2 linked regions of the Indioceanicola profundi genome follow. The protein of the gene in region 1 binds, or shares a complex with, the protein of each later gene. Links are inferred from orthologs where the notes say so. Each region holds a gene or a part of one and is shown on either strand. Other genes may lie near its edges.

Region 1 (8,242 bases):
CGCCCTCGCGACCTATCGCCTTAGACCAAACGGCTCTGCTCGATCGCTGCCCGGATAAAGCTGGTGAACAGCGGGTGAGGCTCGAACGGCTTGGACTTCAGCTCCGGATGGAACTGGACGCCGATGAACCAGGGGTGATCCGGCAGTTCCACAATCTCCGGCAGCACGCCATCCGGAGACAGGCCGGAGAACTTCATCCCGACATTCTCGAGCTTCTGCTTGAAATCGATATTGACCTCGTAGCGGTGGCGGTGCCGCTCCTCGATCACGTCGGCGCCGTAGATGTCGCGCACTTTCGTGCCGGGCACCAGGTGACAGGCATAGGCGCCCAGCCGCATGGTGCCGCCGAGGTCGCCGCCGGCGATGCGCTTCTCAAGCTGGTTGCCCTTCACCCATTCGGTCATCAGGCCGACCACGGCCGGGTCGGGCTTGCCGAACTCGCTGGAGCCGGCATGGTCCAGGCCGGCCAGATGTCGGCTGGCCTCGATCACTGCCATCTGCATGCCGAAGCAGATGCCGAAATAGGGAATCTTGTGCTCACGCGCGAACTGGGCGGCCTTGATCTTCCCCTCCGTCCCGCGCTCGCCGAAGCCGCCCGGAACAAGGATGCCGTCGACCTCTTCCAGCCGCTGGATCGCCTGCCCGCTCTCAAAGATTTCGGCATCGATCCAGTCGAGCTTGACCTTCACATTGTTGGCGATAGCGCCGTGGGTCAGCGCTTCGCCCAGCGACTTGTAGGCATCGAGCAGGCTCGTGTACTTGCCGACCACGGCGATCGTGACCTCGCCCTCCGGATGGCGGACGCGGCGGACGATCTCTTCCCAGCGGGAGAGATCGGGTTCGCCCTGCACCGGCAGGCCGAAGGCCTTCAGCACCTGATCGTCGAAACCCTGCTCGTGATAGCTGATCGGCACCTGATAGATAGTGTCCACATCCAGGGCGGCGATCACGCGCTCCTTCTGGATGTTGCAGAACAGGGCGATCTTACGGCGCTCATTGTCCGGGATTTCCCGGTCGGCTCGGCAGAGCAGCATCTGGGGCTGGATACCGACGGACAGCAGCTCCTTCACGGAGTGCTGGGTCGGTTTGGTCTTCAGTTCGCCCGCAGCCGGGATGTAGGGCAGCAGGGTGACGTGAACGAACAGGGCTCGCTCATGCCCCACCTCGTTCCCGAACTGGCGGATGGCCTCCAGGAAGGGAAGCGATTCGATATCGCCCACCGTGCCGCCCACCTCGCAGAGGACGAAATCCTCGTCCGTCAGGTCGGCCTGGATGAATTCCTTGATAGCGTCCGTGATGTGCGGAATCACCTGCACGGTGCCGCCCAGATACTCGCCCCGGCGTTCCTTCGCGATCACGGTGGAGTAAATCCGACCGGTGGTCACGTTGTCCGACTGCCGGGTGTGAACGCCGGTGAAGCGCTCATAATGGCCCAGATCCAGGTCAGTCTCCGCACCGTCATCGGTGACGAAGACCTCACCGTGCTGATACGGGCTCATCGTGCCGGGATCGACGTTCAGGTACGGGTCCAGCTTGCGCAGGCGGACTTTATAGCCGCGGGCCTGCAGCAAGGCCCCGAGCGCGGCGGAAGCCAGCCCCTTGCCCAGGGAAGAAACCACGCCGCCGGTGATGAAGATGAAGCGCGTCATGGAAGCCCAGTCTATCCGAATCGAGAAACCCGGGCCAGACTTCTGCCGGCCCCCCAAAAAGAAGAGGCGGCTCGAGCGCCGCCTCTGACGTGTATTGCCGCCCTACGACTCATTCCCCGACGGGGACCGAGGGTTCGGCCGGCGCCGGAGCGGGCGCCTCCGAAGGCGCTTCCGGCGCGGCGGCGGGCACTCGATCAAAGATCGAATCCGTGCGCGACGCGTTGCCGGCCAGAATCGCAAGGATCAGGCTGGTGGCGAAGAAAGCTGCGGCCAGGAGAGCGGTGGCGCGGGTCAGCAGATTGGCGCTTCCGCGGGTGGTCATCATGCCGCCCATGTTGCCGCCGCCCATGCCGAGACCGCCGCCTTCGGACTTCTGGATGAGAACCACACCGACCAGCGCCATGGCGATCAGCAGGTGGATGACCAGAACCACCGTTTCCATACCCGTTCCCTCGAAAGACCCGTTCAACCGCCCGTCATCCGGGCATCAAGCCAACATGTTCCTGCGAACACGCATAGGAACCGGCTGCCTCTCGGGGCAACCGGCCCTGTCACAAATCATGTCGTCGGGCGGGTTGTTTACCCGCTCAGCGCGCCGGATGCTAGCGACAAGATGCAGCAATGCCCCAGAAGTCTTCATCCTTCAGGCTGGCGCCGCCGACCAGCGCCCCGTCCACATCGTCAATCGCCAGAATTTCAGCCGCGTTGCCCGGCTTCACCGACCCGCCGTATAAAATGCGCACGCCGTCGGCGCTTGCAACGAGCCCGGACAGGCTGGTGCGGATATTGGCGTGCATGGCGGCTATGTCCGCATTGGTCGGCGTACGGCCTGTACCGATTGCCCAGACCGGCTCATAGGCGATGACGGTATTCTCCGCCGTGGCTCCGTCCGGGATGGAGCCCTTGAGCTGTCCCGTGACGACGGACTCGGCCTCGCCCGCATCACGCTGCCCCTCGGTCTCGCCGACACAGACAATGGCGATCAGGCCGGCTTTGTGAGCTGCTGCAGCCTTTGCGCGGACCGTTGCGTCGCTTTCGCCGTGGTCCTGCCGGCGTTCGGAGTGGCCGACGATGACATAGCGACACCCCAGATCGGCCAGCATGGCGGCGCTAATGTCGCCGGTATGGGCGCCCTTCTCCGCCGCATGGCAGTCCTGGCCGCCGAGCGCCAGGATTGAACCTTCGAGGACCTGCCCCACAGGCGCGATCAGCGTAGCGGGCGGACAGATCAGCATGTCGAATCGCGCCGTGTCGGCTTTTTTCAGCCGCTGAACCAGGGCTGCGGCCAAAGCCGTCCCGTCGGCGCGGAGGCCGTTCATCTTCCAGTTTCCGGCGATCAGTGGGCGCCGCGCTGCCATTCCGTTCCTCCTCATCGTCCTTATCGATTATTCCTGCGCATTCCGCGCATCCCTTACCAGCCGCAGGGCTGGAATTCCACCCGCACCGCTCCTATACCGGGTGTGGCTTGCCGCACCGGCAGGCCGCTTCTATGATGCGCCGCTTTCGGCGGACCCGATGCGTCTGGCTTCAGGGCCGGCTCTTTCCTTCTGATCTGAGATCGCAAGTCACCTCCCATGCTCCAAACTCTCCGCAGCACCGCCGGCTCCTGGGTCGTCAAGATCCTGTTCCTGCTCCTGATCCTCAGCTTCGGCGTCTGGGGCATCGGCGACGTGACGTCCGGCTGGACCAGCCGGAATGCTGTCGAGGTCGGCGACGTCGCCATCCCGCCGGAACAACTCAGCACGGAGTTCCGCCGCGAGGTAAACCGCCTGCGCCAGGTCTTCGGCCCTCAGTTCACCGATGCCCAGGCCATCCAGCTCGGTCTGGTGGACCAGACGGTGCGACAGGTTGTCCAGCGTGCGCTGCTGACCCAGGCCGCTGCGGATATTGGACTTCGCGTCGGGGATGAGGCCGTCGTGGAGCAGGTGCGCAATGTGCCCGCCTTCCAGAACCAGTTCGGGCAGTTCGATCCTGATGTGATGCGGTACGTGCTTCGGCAGAACGGCTTCACCGAGCAGTCGTTCGTCGACCAGATTCGCGGCGATGTGGCCCGGAGCCAGCTCGTGGGCGCGGTCGGCAGCGGGGCGACGGCCCCGGAGGCGCTGGCCAGCGCGCTGTTCCTCTATCGCGGGGAGCGTCGGATCGCTGACGTCATCAACGTACCCGCCTCTGCGCTGCCGGAACCGGCGGCCCCGGACGATGCCGCGCTGACCGCCTATCATGAGCAGAATTCCACCCGTTATACGGCCCCTGAATTCCGCACCCTGATGGTCGCCACCCTGTCGGCCGAGGACTTGACGGACGGCATTTCCGTGTCGGACGAGGAGCTGCAGGAAGCCTATGAGGCGCGCAGCTACGAATTCATTACCCCGGAAAAGCGCGATCTGGTGCAGGTCGTCGCCGCCGACGAGGAAACAGCGCGCAGGATCATTGAGGCGACCGCCGGTGGTCAGACGCTGGAGGACGCCGCTGCCGCCGCGGGGTTGGAAACGGTCGAGCTGCCGGAGACCACCCGCGAAGGCCTGACGGAAGAGCTGGTGGAGCCAGTGTTCGCGGCAGAGGTCGGCGCTATCGGGGGCCCGGTGGAAAGCCCCTTCGGCTGGCATGTCTTCACGGTGCGGAGTGTCGCTCCCGGCGGCGAGCAGACGCTGGAGCAGGTGCGTGAGCAACTGACCGCCGACGTCCGACGCGAGAAGGCCATCGATCGGCTTTTCGAGGTGGCCAATACGATGGATGACCGCTTGGCCTCAGGCGCGACCCTGCCCGAAGCGGCCGAAGCCGTGGGTGCTAACGTGGTGCGCCTGCAGGGCGTGGACGCCCAGGGCAGGACGAAGGACGGCGTGCAGGCAGAGGGTCCCGCTAATCTGCCTCAGGTGCTGGAGCGCGCCTTTACCCTCCAGTCCGGCGAGACGAGCAACCTGGTCGAATCCGGCGAGAGCAGCTATTTCGCCATTCAGGTCGAAAACGTGGAGCCGCCCGCCCTGCGTCCGCTGGGCGAGGTTCGTGACCAAGTCATCGCAGATTGGAAGGCCGAGCGCCGGAACGAGGCAGCAGCGGCAAAGGCCGAGGAACTGGCCACTCGCCTGCGCGAAGGCGCCGACCCCGCTGACCTCGCGGCCGAGTTGCCCGGCGCGACCTATGTGCGCACCGAGCCGCTGACCCGTGAGGGACAGTTGACGGGGCCAATCGCGCCGGCGCTTCGCGAAAAGCTGTTCGAGCTCGGAACCGGGGAGGTCGCTGCCGTTCCGACTGCGGAGGGCCAGTCCGTCGCTCGCCTGGTGGAGATCGTCCCCGCTGATCCGGTCCTCGGCGCTGCGCAGGTCGCCCAGCTTCGGACCGCCGCCAAGGACGCAATTGCCGACGATATCATCACCCAGTATCTGACGGGTCTGCGCGGCCGCTACGACGTGCAGGAAAACCGGGCCGTGATCGACAGCCTCTTCCGTCAGCAGGAGTAGAACGGTGCGCACTTACCCTGAGGCGTCGGCATTCAAGGAAGGTTACGCGGCCGGAACGTCCCAGGTGGTCTGGACCCGGCTGGTCAGCGACCTGGACACGCCTGTCTCCGCCTTTCTGAAACTGGCACAGGGACGCCCCAACGCGTTCCTTCTGGAAAGCGTCACAGGCGGGTCCGTGCGCGGACGTTATTCGCTGATCGGGCTGAAGCCCGATCTGATCTGGCGGAGCCGCGGCACCAAGGCAGAGATCAACCGGCAAGCTGCGTCCGACCCGAGCCTGTTCGAGCCGTGTCACGAACCGCCATTGAAGGCGCTCGCATCGCTGCTGGACGAGTCCCGCATCGATCTGCCGCGTGAGCTGCCGCCCATGTCTGCGGGCCTGTTCGGCTATCTGGGCTACGATATGGTCCGGTTGATGGAGCGGCTTCCGGATGGCAATCCGGATGAGCTGAATCTGGATGATGCCGTCCTGATCCGTCCGACGGTCATGGCGATCTTCGACGGCATCGACAATGTCATCACCGTGGTAACCCCGGTCCGGCCAGCGCCGGGCCACGATCCAGACCATGCCTATCAGCAGGCCTGTGAGCGATTAGCTGAAGCCGTGGCTGCGCTTGAGGGTCCCGTTCCGGCCGCGCATGAGACCACAATGGATGTCTCCGCGCTGCCGGCTCCGACGTCCAACACCACGCGGGAAGAGTATGACGCCATTGTGGAGCGCGCGAAGGAGTATATCCGTGCCGGCGACATCTTCCAGGTGGTGCCGAGTCAGCGCTTCTCCGTGCCGTTCCAGCTTCCGGCATTCGCCCTGTACCGGGCCCTGCGGCGCCTGAACCCCTCCCCGTTCCTGTTCTTCCTTGATTTCGGCAATGTGGCGGTAGTCGGCTCCAGCCCGGAAATCCTGGTCCGGCTACGCGATAACACGGTCACCATCCGCCCGATCGCGGGCACTCGCCGCCGCGGCAAGGACGCGGCCGAGGACAAGGTGCTGGCCGAAGATCTGCTGTCCGATCCAAAGGAACTGGCTGAGCATCTCATGCTGCTCGACCTGGGCCGCAACGATGTGGGCCGTGTAGCAAAGACTGGGACCGTGCGGGTCACCGAGCGCTTCACCATCGAGTACTATTCCCACGTCATGCACATCGTCTCCAATGTGGAGGGAGAGGTCGATCCCAGCTTCACAGCTATCGATGCCCTGTCCGCCGGATTCCCGGCTGGAACCGTCTCCGGCGCGCCGAAAATCCGGGCTATGGAGATCATCGACGAGTTGGAGAAGACCCGTCGGGGCATCTATGGCGGCTGTATCGGCTATTTCGCCGCAAACGGGACCATGGATACCTGCATCGCCCTACGCACGGCGGTGATCAAGGACGGGACGATGTACGTGCAGGCCGGCGGCGGGGTTGTGGCGGACAGCGAGCCCGAGGCCGAATATCAGGAGACGGTGAGCAAAGCCAAGGCCCTGTTCAAGGCTGCCGAGGAAGCGGTGCGCTTCGCCGCCGAACGCCGGGAATCCGGGAACCTTTAACAGCACGGATAGCGGCATTCCGAATGCCTGCGGCACGCCGCTATCCGAAGCCTACCAACCTCTATGCCGCACCATTGAAGTCGAAGCCGGCATCCTCGATCGCTTCCCTCACCTCTTCCTCGGAGGCGGAACCTTCGACATGGACAATTCCGGCCTTCAAATCCACCAATGCGCGGGTGGAATTCGAGCGTCCCTCGATGGCGCGGCTGATGGCGTTGGCGCAACCATCGCAGGTCATGCCGCCGACCTTGTACGCAACACTCATTCCATTTCCTCCTGTGCGATTCCAGTTGTTCAACCGCTCAGGAGGCCGGGCGCTGCACCTTCGCCACGGCGCTGACTGGAACCAGTTGAAATCCCTTTTTCTCCAACGTCGGCAACCACGCCTCAAGGGCCGCGGCGGTCACGTCGTGCGGGTGACCAATGGCAATTGCGACGCCATTCTGCCGGGCAATGGCTTCGGTCCTGGCCAGGGCCTGCGCCAGGAAGGCCGGCGTCTGCTCATGATCCAGGAAGACGTCGCGGGCTGCCAGGGGCAGGCTGTGGTGGGAACCGATGCTGGCGACGGCGGATGCTCCCGTGGTGCGACTGTCCAGGAACAGCAGCCCGCGTTGCGCAAGCTCATCCAGCACAACGTTCATCCCTGCCGCATCGGCAGTAAAGCGGCTGCCCATGTGATTATTGATGCCGACATATCCATGGAAGGCAGACAGGCCGATTCCGAGCCGCCGCCGTATCTCCGCTTCGGGCAAGCCTGTCATCAGGGCATTCGGGCCGGGATCGTTGGGGCCGTCCGGCTGCATGGGCACATGCACGATCAACTCATGTCCCGCCTTACGTGCCGCCTCGGTCTGCACCGGCAGTTGCTTGGCGTAGGGAAGCCAAGCCAGGGTCAGGGGACCGGGCAGCTCCACGATCCGGCTACTCCGGCGCCGGTCCAGCCCCATATCGTCGATGACGATGACGATCCGTGGCCGCCCCTCGACCGGCGCCGGTTTCACCTGCTCCGGCTGACGTTCGGGTGCGGGCGGACGTAAGGCGGCAACCTGCTGCGCAGGCTTGGCCGCGGAAACCGGAGGCGGTTTCTGGGTCCCTGCCGCATCGTCTGCGGGCCGCGTCGGCTCCGCCTCACGGTGCTTCTCCGGTGCTGGTGCCGCGGCGCGTGGAGGTGACGGCGCTGGGCCGGGCCGGCTCACTGGCTGGGGGGGTATGGCGGTGGCGACGCGCGATGCCGGCGTGGACGCCGTTTCCGGACCAAGCCCTTCGCCGCCGAACAACGCGAGCACGACGACAAGGCCGGCAAACGCCAGCAGAGCGCCGATAGCGATCTTCTGCGATCCGGCGGAAGCACACTTACTGGACTTCGCTGGGCGGCGTTTCGGTGGCAGACGACGCGCGGTCATGAGTGACCGTCCGCGGAACCGCGGGAGCTGTGGCAGTCACGGCCGGTAGACAGCGTCTCCAGGATCGGACAGTCGGGACGCTCATCCCCGTGACACTGATCGATTAGGCGGGTCAGAGTGCCGCGCAGGCTGCGCAACTCTTCGATCCGCGCATCGACCTCCGCCACATGCCGTTCCGCCATCCGGCGCACATCGGCGGACGCG
Region 2 (8,155 bases), 960 kb from region 1 along the record:
CCATCTGGGCGGCATAGGGCGTGGACTTACGGGAACCCTTGAAGCCCATCATGCCGGACGAGGACCAGGAGATGGTGTTCCCCTGGGCGTCGGTGATGGTGATCATGGTGTTGTTGAAGCTGGCGTTCACATGCGCGACGCCGGCAGTAATGTTCTTGCGCTCGCGGCGACGGACGCGCGCGGCGGAAGCGGACGGCTTTGCCATGGCTGCTGATCCTTACTTCTTCTTGCCGGCGATCGGCTTCGCCGGACCCTTGCGGGTACGGGCGTTGGTGTGGGTGCGCTGACCGCGAACCGGCAGGTTCTTACGGTGACGCAGACCACGGTAGCAGGCCATGTCCATGAGCCGCTTGATGTTCATAGCGACCTGGCGACGGAGATCGCCCTCGACGCGGTAGTCGGCGTCGATGACCTCACGGATGCGGAGCACCTCGTCGTCGGTCAGCTGATGAACCCGGCGATCGGCGGGGATGCCGACCTTGCCGCAGATCTCGGTCGCGAACTTCGCGCCGATGCCATGAATGTACTGAAGGGCGATCACCACACGCTTCTGCGTGGGGATGTTGACGCCAGCGATACGCGCCACGCGCAGTCTCCTCGTTTCAATGCGGCGCGGAGGCACTCCGCGCCGGATCTACGTCCACGCCCCGCCTGACCATCCGCCCGCCGGAGAGGGCGGGCCAGCGGCCTTCGGGACATCTCAACCGTAGGAAACCCCTAAAGGGGAAACCCAAACCAAACACGCCCGCCACCCTGCCTGGCCCCGGCAGATCGCCAGGGGGCATGATGCGGACGGTCCTCACTCTCGGTCCCTGGGGATCGAAGGCGGCGAGTATAGCCAAGCCGCGCTCCCCGTCAACCAATTGCGCAGCCCTGCCACCAATGCGGTAGACGCAGGCCGCGCAATCCTTCAGCCCCCTCTCTCCGGGGCCAATTCCTCAAGACTGAATGATGGTCTCGATCTGACGCGTGACTTCGTCGATCTCCGCCATGCCGTCCACCTGCTTCAGGACGCCCCGGCCCGCGTAATAGGGCAGAATGGGCGCGGTCTGCTTGTGGTACGCCTCCAGCCGCTTGCCGACGGTCTCCGCATTGTCGTCCGCGCGGCGCATGAACTCATGAGAGCCGCAGACGTCGCAGGTGTTCTCCACCGCCGGCCGCTTGAAGCTGTCGTGATAGCCGGTCCCGCACTTGGCGCAGGTGAAGCGCCCTGTGATGCGTTCCGTCAGGGCCGTGTCGTCCACCACCATCTCGATGACGTGGTGAAGCTTCAGCCCCTTCTCCTCCAGCATCCGGTCCAGCGCTTCCGCCTGCACCACGGTCCGGGGGAAGCCGTCGAGGATGAAGCCGCCCTTGGCATCCGGCTCATCGATCCGGTTGGAGATCATCTCGATCATGACCTCGTCCGGCACAAGTTGGCCGGCCTTCATGATCGAGTCCGCCTTCTGCCCGAGCGGCGTGCCGCTCTTCACGACGGCCCGAAGCATGTCGCCCGTGGAGAGCTGCACCATGCCGTACTTGGCCTGAAGGCGTTGCGCCTGCGTTCCCTTCCCCGCGCCGGGCGGCCCCAGCAGAATCAGGTTCATCCTCGTCTCCCGCGAAGTTTGGCTTTCTTGATAAGCCCTTCGTACTGGTGAGCCAAGAGGTGAGAGTGTATCTGCGCCACTGTGTCCAGGGTCACCGTCACCACGATCAGCAGGCTCGTACCGCCGAAGTAGAACATGAAGCCGTATTCCGCGATGAGGAATTCAGGCAACAGGCACACGACGGTGAGGTACGCCGCGCCGATCACGGTCAGCCGGGTCAACACATAGTCCAGGTAGTCTGCGGTGTTCTTGCCGGGACGGATGCCCGGAATGAAGCCGCCATACTTCTTCAGATTTTCCGCCGTCTCCGTCGGATTGAAGACGATTGCCGTGTAGAAGAAGCAGAAGAAGATGATCAGGGCGGCGTAGAGCAGCATGTAGAGCGGCTGACCATGCTGCACATAGGCGGCCACCTGCCCCATCCATCCGCCCTGCTGGCCGGCGAACTGCGCCATGGTCAGCGGCAGCAGCAGCAGCGAGGAGGCGAAGATCGGCGGGATCACGCCGGCCGTGTTCAGCTTCAGCGGAAGGTGCGAGGATTCGCCGCCGAACATGCGGTTGCCGACCTGGCGCTTGGGATACTGGACCAGCAGCCGGCGCTGTGCCCGCTCCATGAACACGATGAAGGCGATCACGGCCACGGCCATGACCAGCATGAAGATGATGAAGCCGACGCTCATGGCGCCGGTGCGCCCCAGTTCCAGCATCTGCGCGAACGCGCCCGGCAGGGCAGCCACGATGCCGGAGAAGATGATCAGCGAAATGCCGTTGCCGACGCCGCGGGCGGTGATCTGCTCGCCCAACCACATCAGGAACATGGTGCCGCCGACCATCGTGATCACGGTCGAGGCGCGGAACATCCAGCCGGCATCGATGACCACGCTGCTGCCGGCGCTGCCCATTCCCTCGAGCCCCACGGCAAGGCCATAAGACTGCACCAGGGCCAGCAGGACGGTCAGGTAGCGGGTGTACTGGTTGAGCCGCTTGCGGCCCGACTCGCCTTCCTTCTTCAACTGCTCCAACGACGGCGAAACAGCCGTCATGAGCTGGATGATGATGGAGGCGGAGATGTAGGGCATGATGTTGAGCGCGAAAATGCTCATGCGCTCGACGGCGCCGCCGGCGAACATGTTGAACATGCCCAGAATGCCGCCGGCCTGCTGCTGGAAGAACTGCGCGAAGGCGCCGGCATCGATGCCGGGCAGCGGAATATAGGTGCCCAGCCGATAGACGATGAGCGCACCCAGCGTGAACCAGATGCGCTTCTTCAGTTCGGTCGCCTTGGCGAAGGCACCGAAATTAATATTCGCGGCAAGCTGCTCGGCGGCTGATGCCATGTGCGGAGATCCTTATCGCCCCAGGGACCGCCCGGTGGGGATCGCCGACGGGGCATACCATCGTACAGGTCGAATGCCAAAAAGAATGGCCACCGGAATAGAAGACGGCCGACGCCTGAATTCAAGCGCCGGCCGTTATCCTGCTTACTCGGCGGCAGCGGCCGGAACGGCGGTCAGATTGACCTTGCCGCCAGCCTTCTCCACCGCGGCCATGGCCGCGGCGGATGCGCCAGCCACCTCGAAGGTGACGGCGGAGGTCAGCGTGCCCTTGGCCAGCAGGCGCAGGCCGTCACGGGCCTCGCTCACCAGACCGAGCTTGTTCAGCACCTCGTGGGTGACCGTCTCGCCGGCATTCAGGCGACCGGCATCGATGGCCTTCTGAATGGTGCCGAGATTGACGACCGCGTAGTCCTTCGAGAACGGGTTCTTGAACCCGCGCTTCGGTAGACGGCGGTGCAGCGGCATCTGACCGCCTTCGAAGCCCCGGATGGACACGCCGGTACGGGACTTCTGACCCTTCACGCCGCGGCCGCCGGTCTTGCCCTTGCCGGAGCCGATGCCGCGACCGACACGGGTACGCTCCTTGCGGGCGCCCGGGTTGTCGCGAAGATCGTTGAGCTTCATGGTTCTGTTTCCTTCAAGCCGTATCGGGGAAGCCTCTTACGAGGCCTCCTCGACGCGCACGAGGTGCTGCACCTTGTAGATCATCCCGCGGACAGCCGGAGTATCCTCCAGCTCACGGGTGCGGTGCAGCTTGTTGAGACCGAGACCGATCAGGGTCGCCCGCTGGTCGGACTTGCGACCGATCGGGCTGCCGATCTGGGTCACGACGATGGTGTTCTTCGTGCTCATGCCGCAGCCCCTTCCTTAACGTCACCCTCGCGCTTGCCGAGGATGTCGCTGACGCGGCGACCACGACGGGCCGCCACGGCCCGCGGGCTGACGCAATGCGCCAGAGCGTCGAAGGTCGCCTTGATCATGTTGTGCGGGTTGGAGGTGCCGACCGACTTGGTCACCACATCCTGCACGCCCAGAGCCTCGAAGATCGCGCGCATCGGACCGCCGGCGATGATGCCGGTACCGGCCGGGGCAGCGCGCAGCACCACGCGACCGGCGCCGAAATGGCCCGACACGTCATGGTGCAGCGTGCGGCCTTCGCGCAGCGGCACGCGGATCATGGAGCGCTTGGCCTGGTCGGTGGCCTTGCGAATGGCCTCCGGGACCTCACGCGCCTTGCCGGCGCCGACGCCGACGCGGCCCTTTGCATCGCCGACGACGACGATGGCGGCGAAGCCGAAGCGACGGCCGCCCTTCACCACCTTGGCGACGCGGTTGATACCGACGAGCTTTTCTACGAGCTCGCTCTCCTCGCGCTCGCGCGGAGTGCGATCACGATCGCGACCGCGCTCGGACCCGCCGTCCCTCTCATTCCGTGCCATATCTATCCCCTTAGAACTGCAGGCCGGCTTCGCGCGCGGCATCGGCCAAGGCCTTGACCCGGCCATGGAAGATGTAAGCGCCGCGATCGAACACCACGTCCTTCACGCCCTTCGCGGTGGCGCGCTCGGCAATCAGCTTGCCGACAGCCTTCGCCGCGTCGATATCGGCACCCGTCTTCAAGGCATCCCGCAGGTCCTTGTCGAGGGTGGACGCCGCGGCGAGCGTGTGGCCCGCCGTGTCGTCGATGATCTGGGCATAGATGTGCTTGCTGGACCGGAATACGGAAAGCCGCGGGCGACCGCCAGCGAACTTCCGGATCCGGGCGCGGACGCGCTGCTTGCGCCGCTCGTTGAGATCCATCTGCTTGGTCATGTCGTCCGCCTTACTTCTTCTTGCCTTCTTTGCGGATGATCACTTCGTTATCGTACTTCACGCCCTTGCCCTTGTAGGGCTCGGGGGGACGATACGAACGGATCTCCGCGGCGATCTGGCCGACCTGCTGCTTGTCGGCGCCCGAGATGGACACCGCGGTCGGGCGGTCGCACTTGATGGTGATTCCCTCAGGGATCGGGTAGCGGATGTCGTGGCTGAAACCGAGGTTCAGCACGAGCTCCTTGCCCTGCACGGCGGCCTTGTAGCCGACGCCATTGATCTCGAGGTTCCGGGTGAAGCCGGTGTTCACACCGTTCACCAGGTTGTTCACCACGGTGCGCTGCGTGGCCCAGTTCTGACGAGCGCGGACGCTATCGTTGCGCGGCTGGATGACGACATGGCCGTCCTCCAGCTTTGCCAGGATCTCGTCGACAAGGACGGCGCTGAGCTGGCCCAGCTTGCCCTTGGCGGTGACCGTTTGACCGGTGACCGTGACGGTCACGCCGGCCGGGACGGGCACCGGATGCTTTCCGATACGCGACATGGCCGCACTCCTTAGAACACTTTGCAGAGGACCTCGCCGCCGACATTGGCGGCGCGGGCTTCCGCATCGGACATGACGCCACGCGGCGTCGACAGGATCGAGATGCCGAGCCCGTTATAGAAACGGGTCAGATCGGCGATCTTCGAATAGACGCGGCGGCCCGGCTTGGAGACCCGGTGGATCTCCTTAATGACCGGCTCGCCCTCGTGATACTTCAGCTCGATGCGAAGGTTCTTCACACCGGGACGGACGTCGTCCACCGTGTAGCCGCGGATGTAACCTTCGCGCTTCAACACCTCGAGAACGTTGGTGCGAAGCTTGGAGGCCGGGCTCACGACCGCCTGCATACGGGCCTTCTGACCGTTACGAATACGGGTCAGCATATCGCCCAGGGGATCGCTCAGAGACATTACCCCGATCCTCCAATTACCAGCTGGACTTGGTCATGCCCGGGATCTGGCCGGCATGGGCCAGATCGCGCAGGATGACACGGGAGAGGCGGAACTTGCGGTACGTGGCGCGCGGCCGGCCCGTCATCTCGCAGCGATTGCGGACGCGGACCTTGCTACCGTTGCGCGGCAGTTCGGCAAGCTTGAGAACAGCGGCAAAGCGCTCCTCGGGCGGCAGCTCGCGGTTCCGGGCGATCGCCTTGAGGGCGTTCCGCTTCGGAGCCTGCTGCTTCGCCATACGGGCGCGGCGCTTGTTCTTCTCGACGGCGCTAGTCTTCGCCATGGTCAGATACCTCCTGCCACTCAGCCGGCGAACGGCATGTCGAAGGCCTTCAGAAGGCTCTTGGCCTCCTTGTCGGTCTTCGCCGTGGTGACGAAAATGATGTCCATGCCCCGGATGCCATCGACTTTGTCGTAGTCGATTTCGGGGAAGATGATCTGCTCTTTCAGACCCATGGCGTAGTTGCCACGGCCGTCGAAGCTGTTGCCCGGGATGCCGCGGAAGTCGCGGACACGCGGCAGGGCAATCGTCACCAGACGGTCGAGGAACTCGTACATGCGGTCGCGGCGCAGGGTCACCTTGCAGCCGATCGGCATGCCTTCGCGCAGCTTGAACTGGGCGATGGACTTCCGGGCCTTGGTCACCACCGGCTTCTGGCCGGAGATGGCGGCGAGTTCGGACACGGCGGCCTGGATCTTCTTGCTGTCGCCAACGGCCTCACCGACGCCGATGTTGATCACGATCTTATCCAGGCGCGGCACCATCATGTCGTTCGCGTAGCCGAATTCTTCCTTCAGCTTCCCGCGGACGACCTTCTCATAATGATCTTTAAGTCGAGCAGCCATGGCGCGCCTCACACATCGATGACTTCGCCGGAGCCCTTGGCGAAACGGACCTTGCGGCCGTCTTCCAGGGTCCGGAAGCCGACACGGGTCGGCTTGTTGGTCTTGGGATCGATGTGCGCCACGTTGGAAACGTGCAGCGGAGCCTCGATCTCCACGATGCCGCCCTGCTGGAACTGGGTCTGGCGCTGGTGCTTCTTCACCAGGTTCACACCCCGGACCTTCACGCGGTTCTCGGTCGGCAGGACCTCAATGACCTCACCGGTCTTGCCCTTGTCCTTGCCGGTCAGCACGGCGACCTTGTCGCCCTTGCGGATCTTCGCGGCCATCAGAGCACCTCCGGCGCCAGGCTGATGATCTTCATGTACTTCTTCGCGCGCAGCTCGCGGGTCACGGGCCCGAAGATGCGGGTCCCGATCGGCTCGCCCTGCTTGTTGATCAGCACGGCGGCGTTGCGGTCGAAGCGGATGGCGGTGCCATCGGTGCGGCGGATCTCCTTGGCCGTGCGGACGATGACGGCGCGATGCACGTCACCCTTCTTCACGCGGCCACGCGGAATCGCCTCCTTGACGGAGACGACGATGATGTCGCCCACCGATGCGAAGCGGCGCCCGGCGCCGCCCAGCACCTTGATGCACTGCACCCGGCGCGCGCCGCTGTTGTCCGCGACCTCCAGGTTGGTTTGCATCTGAATCATGTGATGCTTTCCTTATTCAGCGGATGCCGCCTGAGCGGCCTCGGTCACGACAGTCCACCGCTTCCGCTTGGAGATCGGCGCGCACTCGATGATCTGGACGGTATCGCCGATCTTGTGCGCGTTCGCCTCGTCGTGGGCGGCGTACTTCTTGGACTGCTTGATGAACTTCTTGTAGAGCGGGTGCATGACGCGACGCTCGACCAGGACGACAATCGTCTTGTCGCCCTTGTCGCTCACGACAGTACCCTGCAGAACGCGACGGGGCATTCCACACTCCCCTATCAGGACGCGGACGAAGCGGTCGCCCGCTCGCCCAGGATGGTCTTGATGCGCGCGATGTCGCGACGCACCTGCCGGACCCGCGCCGTGTTCTCCAGCTGGCCGGAGGCCCGCTGGAAGCGCAGGTTGAACTGCTCCTTCTTGAGCTGGATGAGCTGATCGTTCAGCTCATCCTGGCTCTTGGCGCGGAAGTCAGTCGCCTTCGTCATGCCTCACCCCCCTCACCCAGACGGGTGACCATACGAACCTTGATCGGCAGCTTGGCTGCCGCAAGCTCGAACGCGCGCTTGGCGAGATCCGCCGGGACGCCGTCCAGCTCGAACATGATGCGGCCGGGATGCACCCGGGCCGCCCAGAACTCCGGCGAACCCTTACCGGAACCCATGCGGACTTCCGCCGGCTTCGAGGAGACCGGCACGTCCGGGAAAATCCGGATCCAGACGCGGCCCTGACGCTTCAGGTGGCGGGTGATGGTACGACGGGCAGCCTCGATCTGGCGGGCGGTGATGCGCGCCGGCTCCACCGCCTTAAGGCCGAAGGCCCCGAAATTCAGCGACGTTCCGCCCTTCGCAGGACCGTGGATGCGGCCCTTGTGCTGCTTGCGGAAC

What was found.
Region 2: the proteins of secG (region 1) and secY are in contact, whole or in part, in a crystal structure (PDB 5AWW), measured with the Thermus thermophilus proteins. The link is inferred for Indioceanicola profundi from one-to-one orthologs. Residues at the interface, in WP_223903268.1 of Thermus thermophilus: Tyr5, Ile9, Tyr12, Leu13, Ala16, Leu19, Val20, Val23, Leu24, Gln26, Glu27, Pro28, Gln30, Gly31, Ala32, Asp34, Leu35, Met36, Gly37, Gly38, Ser39, Ala40, Asp41, Leu42, Phe43, Ala45, Arg46, Val48, Tyr53, Thr56; in WP_096411648.1 of Thermus thermophilus: Leu14, Gln16, Arg17, Phe20, Ile34, Pro35, Pro37, Ile72, Arg108, Arg109, Asn112, Gln113, Arg116, Ile117, Ile120, Pro145, Gly146, Trp147, Phe152, Phe155, Val156, Val159, Thr160, Val162, Ala163, Gly164, Ala166, Leu167, Trp170, Glu173.

What each region holds. Positions count from the first base shown.
Region 1 is NZ_CP030126.1:1,367,289-1,375,530, forward strand. The notes cover bases 426-3,390. They hold secG (preprotein translocase subunit SecG), read right to left. Parts: upstream 2,092-3,390; coding sequence 1,759-2,091; downstream 426-1,758. Other genes in these bases: DOL89_RS06490 (CTP synthase), read right to left, coding at 426-1,649; tpiA (triose-phosphate isomerase), read right to left, coding at 2,252-3,007; DOL89_RS06505 (SurA N-terminal domain-containing protein), read left to right, coding at 3,224-3,390. Outside these bases: more of DOL89_RS06490, read right to left, coding at 21-425; more of DOL89_RS06505, read left to right, coding at 3,391-5,107; trpE (anthranilate synthase component I), read left to right, coding at 5,112-6,635; DOL89_RS06515 (heavy-metal-associated domain-containing protein), read right to left, coding at 6,697-6,900; DOL89_RS25475 (divergent polysaccharide deacetylase family protein), read right to left, coding at 6,938-7,636; cueR (Cu(I)-responsive transcriptional regulator), read right to left, coding at 8,035-8,242. UniProt on the Bacillus subtilis protein: Involved in protein export. Participates in an early event of protein translocation.
Region 2 is NZ_CP030126.1:400,150-408,304, reverse strand. The notes cover bases 754-3,631. They hold secY (preprotein translocase subunit SecY), read right to left. Parts: upstream 2,924-3,631; coding sequence 1,583-2,923; downstream 754-1,582. Other genes in these bases: rpmD (50S ribosomal protein L30), read right to left, coding at 3,584-3,631; rplO (50S ribosomal protein L15), read right to left, coding at 3,068-3,547; DOL89_RS01990 (adenylate kinase), read right to left, coding at 939-1,586. In the rest of the region: rpsK (30S ribosomal protein S11), read right to left, coding at 1-205; rpsM (30S ribosomal protein S13), read right to left, coding at 218-586; more of rpmD, read right to left, coding at 3,632-3,775; rpsE (30S ribosomal protein S5), read right to left, coding at 3,772-4,362; rplR (50S ribosomal protein L18), read right to left, coding at 4,373-4,735; rplF (50S ribosomal protein L6), read right to left, coding at 4,746-5,279; rpsH (30S ribosomal protein S8), read right to left, coding at 5,291-5,689; rpsN (30S ribosomal protein S14), read right to left, coding at 5,706-6,011; rplE (50S ribosomal protein L5), read right to left, coding at 6,032-6,574; rplX (50S ribosomal protein L24), read right to left, coding at 6,583-6,903; rplN (50S ribosomal protein L14), read right to left, coding at 6,900-7,268; rpsQ (30S ribosomal protein S17), read right to left, coding at 7,281-7,535; rpmC (50S ribosomal protein L29), read right to left, coding at 7,550-7,756; rplP (50S ribosomal protein L16), read right to left, coding at 7,753-8,155. UniProt on the Bacillus subtilis protein: The central subunit of the protein translocation channel SecYEG. Consists of two halves formed by TMs 1-5 and 6-10.